Regions from separate parts of the Clostridium ljungdahlii DSM 13528 genome, predicted to be linked through region 3. Evidence: riboswitches for the same ligand, from Rfam matches in the RefSeq annotation. Region 3 holds a riboswitch; each other region holds the start of a gene.
What was found. A riboswitch is a leader RNA that binds a small molecule or an ion and turns the genes downstream of it on or off. The one in region 3 is predicted to bind cobalamin.

Region 1 (3,289 bases), 2.0 Mb from region 3:
ATCTGCCGCACTGCTTATAATATATAGAATAGTCAAGAGAGGAAATTTGGATCAGGGCAATAATGGAAGCTTTGCCGAGATATTTACAACACTTGCCCTTGTAGGAATTTTGGTAACACCTGCTGTCGGTTCTGCTGCTGCTATAACTCACAGCTTAAGTTCTTTGCCTGCTGCAGGATTAGAGCTCCTGTCAAGCGGTGAATCAGGGAATTTCATGATGATGGGCGGACAAAATAGTAGTAGGAATTCAAAGCTTATAAAATTCCTTGAAAGTCATACTTCAAATGAAAAATATGCTCTTGTAGTTTCAGGTTCTGCTTCTGCTGAAGATATTATAATTGAAAGCGGCAAAAGCGTAATGGCTCTTGGAGGTTTCTCAGGATCTGACAAGATACTGTCCTTAAGCGAATTTAAACAAATGGTTAAAAAAGGTGAGGTAAGATATGTACTTACAGGAGGTATGGGAGGAAGAGATTCTCAGGATATAATGAATTGGATTCAGAGAAATGGAAAAGCTGTTTCAACTGCTGAATGGAAAGACACTACTAATTCTCAAGCTCAAAAAGGTCAAAGTTCTACTAATAATACTGATAATAGTAAAATGGATAGTAACTCAAAAAGAAACAGCAACTTACGTTTTCAGCCAATGGGCGGCATGAACAATGAAACACTGTATGATTTAAAAGGCACTGTAAAATAGAGGTAGAGTTTCTAAACAAAAAATCAACGTATGCTCTGGATATTTTTTACAACCTTCAGCTCGTTAAATATTTTGATAAGTCTAAGTAAAAAATTCTAAAAAAGCTAAGAACTTTTGAAAACTCGTACCTCAGACAATTCAAAAGTTCTAAGTTTTTACGAATTTTTTTCTAAGACTTATATGCAAAATATTTAAAAGAGCCTCATTATTGTAAAAATATGCTTGCGTATAAGCTGATTTTTAAGTTATAAATCCACATTGAGGTATTCTAGCTTGAAATTTCAACTTATACTTGAAAATAATGCTGACAAAATTGAAATCGCACTTAAAAACTTTTTTTATAAGTCTTAGTGAGGTATTTTAGAAAATCTTAGAAGCTTATATATGTCTGAGGTACGAGTTTATATAAGCTTCTTTAGATTTTCAAAATACCGAACTTTAGACCTATAAAAAGTTTTTAGTATGATGAAATTTGTCAGCATATGAACCGGTATATGTCAACTTTCAATCTAGAAACTCTATAGTTGATTCTTTTTATGATAATGTTATAATTAAGGTGAAAATTAATGTTGTAAAATAAAATTTAACAAATAATAGTATAGGTTTAATTACATTTAATTAAAAGGGAATCAGGTGGAAATCCTGAACTATCTTGTAGCTGTATTAGGTGAATTTAAGTAAGACAAGCCACTTGTAAATAGGGAAGGCATACTTAAATGATGAAGCTTAAGTCAGAAGACCTGCCTATATAGTAGGCCATTAACTCTACAAGTGATAGGGGGCATTGTAATAAATAAAGTATTTATTACTTATGTTTTATGTGTGAAGACCTTTTAACACTTAGTTAAAGGGTTTTTTAGGTATATAGTGAAGTTATATTTTAATTATAATAATATAGTTGTAATATTGGAGTTGATAAAATGATACAACTTATAGGGGTAAAAAGTGAATGTGATATTGAAATAAGGCAGAAGTTCTCTATTGTATCGTCAAAATTAGAAGATAAATTAAAAAATGTTTATAAAATTACAGCAAACGTTTTAATTTTGAGTACTTGTAACAGAACAGAAATATATGTGGATTCTAATATACAAGGTGAAGAACTAATAAATGCTGTATTTGATGCTTTAGGTTGGAGCAGGGAACTTATTACATATACCTTTTATGCAAAAAGTGAAGATGCTATTAAGCATTTAATGGAAGTAAGTTGTGGTTTCCATTCTAAAATTTTGGGAGAAGATCAAATTTTAGGACAAATTAAGACTGCATATAATATGGCATTAAAAGCTAAGACTATAAAAGGACAGATTCAGAGGCTATTTCAGAATGCAATAACTTGTGGTAAGAAGTTTAAGAATGACTGTGAAATGTATAAAATACCTGTATCTGTACCATCAATAGCTGTTAAAGAAGCAGAAAAGAGCAAAGTAAAAAGGTATATGGTAATTGGGTTTGGTGAAATAGGAAGGCTTGTTCTCAAATATTTAGCTGGCTTGAATACCGAGATAGTATATATCGTAGTACGTGATTTGAACAAAGTTAAAGATTTATATGAAAATTGTAACTGGATTAAGTTCATAACTTTTAAAGAAAGAAAAGCTTATTATAGCAATGTGGATTGTATTATAAGTTGTACTTCTGCACCTCATACTATAATTTATAAAGAAGAACTTCCTAAAAAGAAATTTCTCATATTTGATCTTGCAGTACCTAAAGATATAGATGCAGGTGTATTAACTCTTCCAGATGTAAAAGTATATGATATAGATAATATAAGCAGTATTGATGAAAATAATAAGATTATGCGAAAAGAAAAAATGGAAAAGTACAGGTATATTATCCAAGAATATATAGATGAATTTATAAAATGGCAGTCTTTAGATGAACTTTCACCGGAAATACAGAAGATGAAAAGTTTTGGAAGTGAAATATGTGAAAAGAGGATAGAGACTTTTAAAAATAAGAGGTATACCAAAGATAATGAAGTACTCGTACAAACTATGATACAGAGTACAGCCAAAGTGTATATAAACAGGGCTATAGATGTGTTAAAAGAAGCAAAACTTCAAGGAAAAGAAGATGAATATTTAAAGCTTATAAATAAAATATTCTGTTAATGATGAAGAAATGGAGATGTAAAACTTAATGAGAAATGATGATATATTTAATGAATCCAAATTATACATGCCAGGAGGAGTAAATAGTCCTGTTAGAGCATTTAAAGATGTGCCTTTGAATCCACCTGTTATAAAAAGGGGAAAAGGAGCTTATATTTATGATGAGGATGGTAATAAATACATAGATTTTGTATGCTCATGGGGGCCTATGATTTTAGGACACTGTGATGATGATGTGGTAAAGGCTATAAAGGATACAAGTGAAAATGCTATATCTTTTGGTGCTACTACAGAGCTTGAATTGGAGCTTGCAAAATATGTATGTACCACTTTAGATAATGTAGAAATGCTTAGAATGGTAAATTCAGGAACAGAAGCAACTATGAGTGCGGTAAAGCTTGCTAGAGGGTGTACTGGAAGAAATAAAATAATAAAATTTGCAGGTTGCTATCATGGTCATTTTGATGATTTT
Region 2 (3,289 bases), 740 kb from region 3:
TCTAAAAAATCCTTTGCTTGTCCAATAGTAAGTGGCAAATCATCAGCATTTAAAATTCCATCTCTATCTAAAATCTCAATTAAATGTGCTACTCTAGGAAGTCTTAAATTAATCTTACGGATAACTTCCTTCTGATTAAATACTTCTTCAGTAGTTCCTCCCATTACGACCTTTCCTTTATCTAGAAGATAAACTTTATCTGCAAGAAGTGGAACTGTATCCACATCATGTGTTGCAAAAATTAGAGTAATTCCAAGTTCTTTATTTATAGAATCCAAAAGCCTAATTAATTTGTGTACTCCTCGTGGATCAAGTGCTGCGGTTGGCTCATCCAATACCATAACTTTTGGTTTCATAGCAAGTACGCTTGCAAGTGCAATTCTCTTTTTTTGTCCACCACTTAAATTGTGAGGGCTTTTATCTTCATACCCTGACATTCCCACTGTTTTTAAAGCCCACTCTATAGTATTCTCTAACTTTTTTCCACTAACTCCCATGTTTAAAAGTCCATAGGCAATTTCCTGCCTGACTGTAGGGTTAAAAAGCTGGTCATCAGAATCCTGAAATACCATTCCCACATTGCGCCTAATCTCTACTAAATTTTTTTTACATACTTCCATACCATTTACAGTGATAGTTCCAGATGTAGGTTTTAAAATTCCATTAAATAGGTGAAAAAGCGTAGACTTTCCCGCACCATTTGGGCCAAGTATTGCTACTTTTTCCCCACTTTTTATTTTCATTTTAATATCTTTAAGCGCCATACTCCCATCACCATAAGCATAACTAACTTGAGACACATCAATAATTTCCATAAACATTCTCCTTTAAATCAATACATTTGCAATAATTAGAACAACCAATAAAATCACACCTACTACACCAAGTTCAAAATCCTTAGAAGGTACTGGATATGTAAAAAATTTAGCTTCTATACTATCTTCATTATATCCCCTTGACAGCATGGCATTATAAACTCTTATACTTCGATCTAAAGATTGTATTATAACATAGACTGCTATTTCTGCAGTATCTTTAACCTGATGAAACCAACTAGCCTTATATCCCATACGACTCAACTGAGCGTGTCTCATACTTTTTCCCGTCTCTTCTATAATAAATATATACCTATACATCATATCTGCCAAGTCTACTATTATAGATGGCATTTTAAATATTCTAAGAGTTTCGAGTATTTCAATCATAGGCGTACAAAAAGATAGTACACAAGCTAAGGTAACAGCTGCCATTATTCTAAGCATAAGTAAAATTCCAAGATCAAGTCCTTCTTTATAAATATTTAAATGATAACTTCCAAATGGGATATAGGTTAAAACATGACTACCATTAGTAAAAAGCATACTTATAAATACAATCCACGCTATTCCAAAAGGTATAAGTAATCTTTTTACAAGCCTTTTCCATGGCAAATGTACTGTATAATACCCAAATAAAGATAGTCCCCATAAAAAAGTTACCAAATACCAATGCGAAAGGAAAGTAGCAATGATAATACCACTTAAAAACAAAACCGTTTTGACTCTCCCATCTAAACAATGTAAAAAACTATTTTTATCATACATTTTTCTAAATGAAGCTAGTTCCATAATTTTATTCTTCCCCTTTGATTTTAATTTGCTGAACATCTTTCCCCAGTAATATCCAACTATCAATTCTGCACAAAATTAGTCACAAAAGCACCTACTTATTCATCACCTTACATGACGTCCAATTTTTAATAATCTTTTCGTAAACGATTTTACCCTTCCTAGAAACCTAGGAAGGGTAAATTATAATAACTGAAATAATATACTATAACAAAGGTCACCCCCCTATCACTCGTAGAGTTTAATGGTTCCTAAAACAACATAGGCAGGTCTTCTGACTTAAGATCATCATCCCTATAGCCTTCCCAGTTTCCCAGTGACATATAATAAGGACTCCTCTTTTCACAGCGGCGGGACCGTGCAGACTTTCCATCTGGCTTCCCTTTTCAGCATAATAATGCACCTATATCTTTTTTATATTTTTTTGTCAATAGTTGCTTTTCTAATTATGATATATAACTATTTAAGGCAATTTTCTCACAATATTTCTTTCATGTCAAGCATGCGACTTAATTAGTTGCAATTGGTGATTTGGAAATTAATTATTGTAAAAACTATCCGAAGTATAAGTCGATTTTTTACTTAGAAACACCATGAACCTAGTTTTCATACATAAAATAAGCAATAGCATCTTTTAATGATGTAGCAAAATCTACATTTCTCTTATGATAAGCATTTCCTCCATACTCATTTCCTTGATTATCACATATATAAGCATAATCATAACTTTTTGGATCACACCACTTCATAAAAGTATAGGTATGGCTTGGACCATTCGTTGTAAAACATATATCTCCAGGTCGAAGTTGTGCTAAATCCTCGCACTTAGTCCACCCTCTTTGTAAAAGTTGTGATGTAAATTGTACAGTATTACATACCCACTCTGGCAAATCAGTAAGCCCTGATCTTCTCAAAGCTTCACTTTGAAAATATACACAGTTATTGCTTGTGTCACCACCGTGAAGTTCAATAGCTCTACTTAAAACTGATTGTCTATGATCTTCATCACTAAGATAATTATAAAGATTTTTCTGCAATTCAGAATGGGAAGCAGAAGTATCTGTTGGTGTAGTTGGCTCAGATGATGGGTCAGCTGGTGCTGGCTGCGGCTGCGGTTGTGGCTCAGGTGATGGTTGAGGCTTATCTGACGTTTTGCCATTTGTCAAAGTTGCCACTATGTCTCCAGTTATCCCAGCTTCACCACCAAATACATATAACTTACTAAAGCTTTTATTTTCTATAAAACATTGTGTTACAGGAGCTGTACTGCTTCCTACCAAAACTATTGGATTTGAATTTAATGCAGCAAAAGCTGATCCGCTTAGTGCATCTGCAAAGTCTTCTGAATAAGCCAGACAAATCGAACTAAAATCAAATTTATCAGAAAAAGCATTTATTATATTTATATTTCTTTCATATTTATCGCTGCCAGAAATCCTCTTAACATTTGGGAACTTAGATGACACAGCATCACTTATTATGTCTTGTCCACCTAATACATAAGTTACCGGTATATTTTTATTTTCTACCAATTGACTTACTGAATCTGGTACTGAATCCTTTGGTACTAATATAATTGGCATTTGCAATTTTGCAGCTATAGAAGCTATAGAAAGTGCATCAGTATAATCACTATCTGTAGTTAAGATTATTCCATTAGATGTCCCTATTTGATTTGCCAC
Region 3 (3,289 bases):
AATGATATATAAAAAAACTGCTGTTGCACACCATTGCAACAGCAGTATTAAAGGGATTAGATATGTTTAAGTTAACACCAATATATAAAAAGGGACTTCTTTTGGAAGTCCCTAATTAACACATTACATAGCCATATCAATTTTATAACAACATAGCCTAAAAATTACTAATGCATTAATCTTTCCCTCCGAAAGATTATTTCAAAAGTATAGGCAGGTCTCCTGACTATAGGATCATCCTCTTTAATTCCTTCCCGGAATACTCCAGTGGAAATTTAAAATCGTCACCCAATACAGTAGCGGGGGCTGTAATGGAATTTCACCATTTTCCCTTTTAATTACCTATGTAAACCACATACTTTACTATTTGATTATGTTTATATTATATACTTACGCCATTCATTTGTCAAGTAAAATGCATTAAATATTTTAATTATAAAAAAATTCTGTAATAATGATTCGTTTATACTCTACTCTTTCTCTAAAGATTTTTTATTTGACTTTGATTTGCCAAATATTTTCTCCCAATGATGTCCAACTATCAATCCTGCACAAAAATTTGCCACAGAAAAAGCTCCTACTTCTGCATCACCAGGCAATTCAATAAATGGATGGTGATCTGCTTTAATTTTGTTTGAAGCCATGGTGTTTACCTTGTCATCAGTGCCACCAGCCTCCATGTTATGACTGCTCATATACTTACCTGCTCCAAATATAAGAACCAACAAAATTAACAATACCGTTAGAATAGATTTAGTAAATCCATCTATAAATTTAATGCTTGTACCTTTCTTATTTTCTATATCTACTGCATTTGTAGTTGATTTCATCGCTATCTTGCCTCCTTATATTTCCGTCCAAGTACATCTGGCATTAAATCAGGACGCCTACTTACCATAACCTGCAGAATTACAGCTGTAAATACTGCTTCGCCTATAGCTAGAGGTATTTGAGTAGGTCCAAACCCTGCAAAAAATATCATCCACTGCTTCACTATAGGAATATGTCCATGCAAACTTATTGCAAGTTCCAAAGCTGCTACCAAATATGTAACTATATCTCCAACAAAACCTGCCACTCCAGCTGCAAGCCATATAGGGCTTTTAAAATGCCTTAAAACCTTCCAGCAAAAATATCCTGAAATTCCTCCTGCAATACCCATTGAAAAATCATTGGCACCTATAGTTGTAATACCACCATGTCCCAAAAATATGGCTTGAAAAAACAATCCAATAGCTGAGATTACAGCAGTAGCTAGTGGTCCTACTACAATAGCTGCCAGTGGTGTGCCGCAAGGATGAGAACAGGAACCGGTTACAGGTACAGGAAAGTGCATGCAAGAAATAACAAATACTGCCACTCCCATCATAGCAAGAAAAGGTTTATAATATAAATTCTCCTTTACTCTTCTTTTAATCTCTTTAACGCCCGGTACAATAAACATGGCACTTATTACATACCATGTACCCCAGGCCTGTGGTGATAAAATTCCATCTTCAATATGCATTTTATAAAGCCTCCAATTTTAATAAATTGCATCGTTTACTATATAGTAAACGATTTTAACCCTCTTAGACTAGACTAAGAGGGTTAAAATGTATAATAACAAATTAATATACTAAAATTAAGTCACCTCCCTATCACTCGTAGAGCTTAATGGTTCCTAAACAATATAGGCAGGTCTTCTGACTTAAGATCATCATCCTTATAGCCTTCCCAGTTTCCCAGTGACATATAAATAAGGACTCCTTTTTCACAGCGGCGGGACCGTGCAGACTTTTCATCTGGCTTCCCTTTTCAGCATAATAATGCACCTATATCTTTTTTATATTCTTTTATGATAATTACTGTAAAATTACACCATGTAATTATTTATGTTAATTCTCTCACAAATCCTCTTTTATGTCAAGTATGCTCTTTAATGTACCTATTATAATAAACAAGCTTCATCTTGAGTGTCAATATATTTTTCCAGCTCTCCAATAGAGTTTCCAACAAGCTCATAGACAAGATACTCAGGTTTTACAAAATCCAGCAGCTTTTTTACACAAGTATCTGTAAAAGGCTTATGACTGTCTATATTAAAAACATGCATAAATATTTCTTCACTCATTGGAGGTAATATAAACTCTTTTCCTCTTGTGTTATTTATTTTTTTCATTACATATTCACCTGATAAAGAACAATTAAGATGTATAACCTTTATCAAATTTTTTAATTCTCTTAAATTTTTTACAGTATTTATTATATATTCGATTCCCTGTTTTTCACTTTTAAGATGCAAATTTGTATTCATTAAATGTGATGTATCCAATACAAATCCTTTATTTGAATAATTAACTTTATCTAATAACCTATATGCATTTTCATAACTTAACATGGTGAATCCAGGCCACCACTCATTTTCAAATAGTAATTTTATGTTTGTATCCATGCCTTTAAAAACTTCATTTATTAGATCACTAGCAGCATCTATAATTTCTTCATCAGTATATGTAAAATCATAATTGAAAACATGCTTTTCTTGTACATGAGCTACATGAAGAACAGCATATTCTGCACCAATCTTATCAGCCATTTTGATCTCTTTTTTATAATGCTCTATCATAATTTCTCTGTTAGTACCACCATAATATTTTTCAATAACATCCAAACTTTTGAATTGTTTTAAAAGTTCCTGTGTATTATTATTCCAAAAATCTAGCCATGTAGGATAATACTTTAAATGGACACCTTTAACAAGGTTACATGGAATAATATTTTCATCTAGTCCTATGGGATGCAAAAGCTCAATACCATCCATTTTATGTTTTTTTAAAAAGTTTATGATATTATTTTTATTACAATGAAATCTTTCAACATCATAATTATATGTAGATAAATTCATTAACTTCAACAATTTTCCACACTTCCTATTTACTTTTAGTATTTTGGTTTACTACACAAATTTTTATAGAGGCATTAGTGCCCAATGTAAGTTGATTTTTTAATTTTTTAGAATTATCAAATATAATTTTTACAGGTATTTTTTCAACTTTTCTGTTATGCTTTCTGTCAGTTGAATATGCTGTGGGATTTAACGCATCTTCTGTCATTTCACTTATAGATTTTATTTTTCCTTGAAACTTTTGTGAGCCATATTCATCTATAGTTATTTGAACAGGTTGTCCAACCTTTAATCTTCTTATTTTTGTTTCATCTATCTTTGCAGTAACATAAAAGTTTTCAGGATCTGCTAAAAGTACCGCAGTTTTTCCTGGTGATAAAACTTCCCCTGCATTCACTTCCT

Region 1: it holds a riboswitch for cobalamin, as region 3 does, so the genes downstream of both, hemA (glutamyl-tRNA reductase) here and CLJU_RS10910 (energy-coupling factor ABC transporter permease) in region 3, are expected to answer to the same signal.
Region 2: it holds a riboswitch for cobalamin, as region 3 does, so the genes downstream of both, cbiQ (cobalt ECF transporter T component CbiQ) here and CLJU_RS10910 (energy-coupling factor ABC transporter permease) in region 3, are expected to answer to the same signal.

What each region holds. Positions count from the first base shown of each region.
Region 1 covers NC_014328.1:474,293-477,581, forward strand. The annotation lists gene CLJU_RS02185 (glycosyltransferase family 39 protein) at 1-700, shown strand, start outside; cobalamin riboswitch at 1,284-1,462, shown strand; gene hemA (glutamyl-tRNA reductase) at 1,621-2,817, shown strand; gene hemL (glutamate-1-semialdehyde 2,1-aminomutase) at 2,846-3,289, shown strand, end outside.
Region 2 covers NC_014328.1:3,162,956-3,166,244, forward strand. The annotation lists gene CLJU_RS14105 (energy-coupling factor ABC transporter ATP-binding protein) at 1-815, opposite strand, end outside; gene cbiQ (cobalt ECF transporter T component CbiQ) at 828-1,607, opposite strand; cobalamin riboswitch at 1,855-2,029, opposite strand; gene CLJU_RS21755 (cell wall-binding repeat-containing protein) at 2,207-3,289, opposite strand, start outside.
Region 3 covers NC_014328.1:2,424,991-2,428,279, forward strand. The annotation lists cobalamin riboswitch at 196-372, opposite strand; gene CLJU_RS10905 (hypothetical protein) at 471-830, opposite strand; gene CLJU_RS10910 (energy-coupling factor ABC transporter permease) at 833-1,507, opposite strand; cobalamin riboswitch at 1,659-1,833, opposite strand; gene CLJU_RS10915 (sugar phosphate isomerase/epimerase family protein) at 1,931-2,899, opposite strand; gene CLJU_RS10920 (HlyD family secretion protein) at 2,913-3,289, opposite strand, start outside.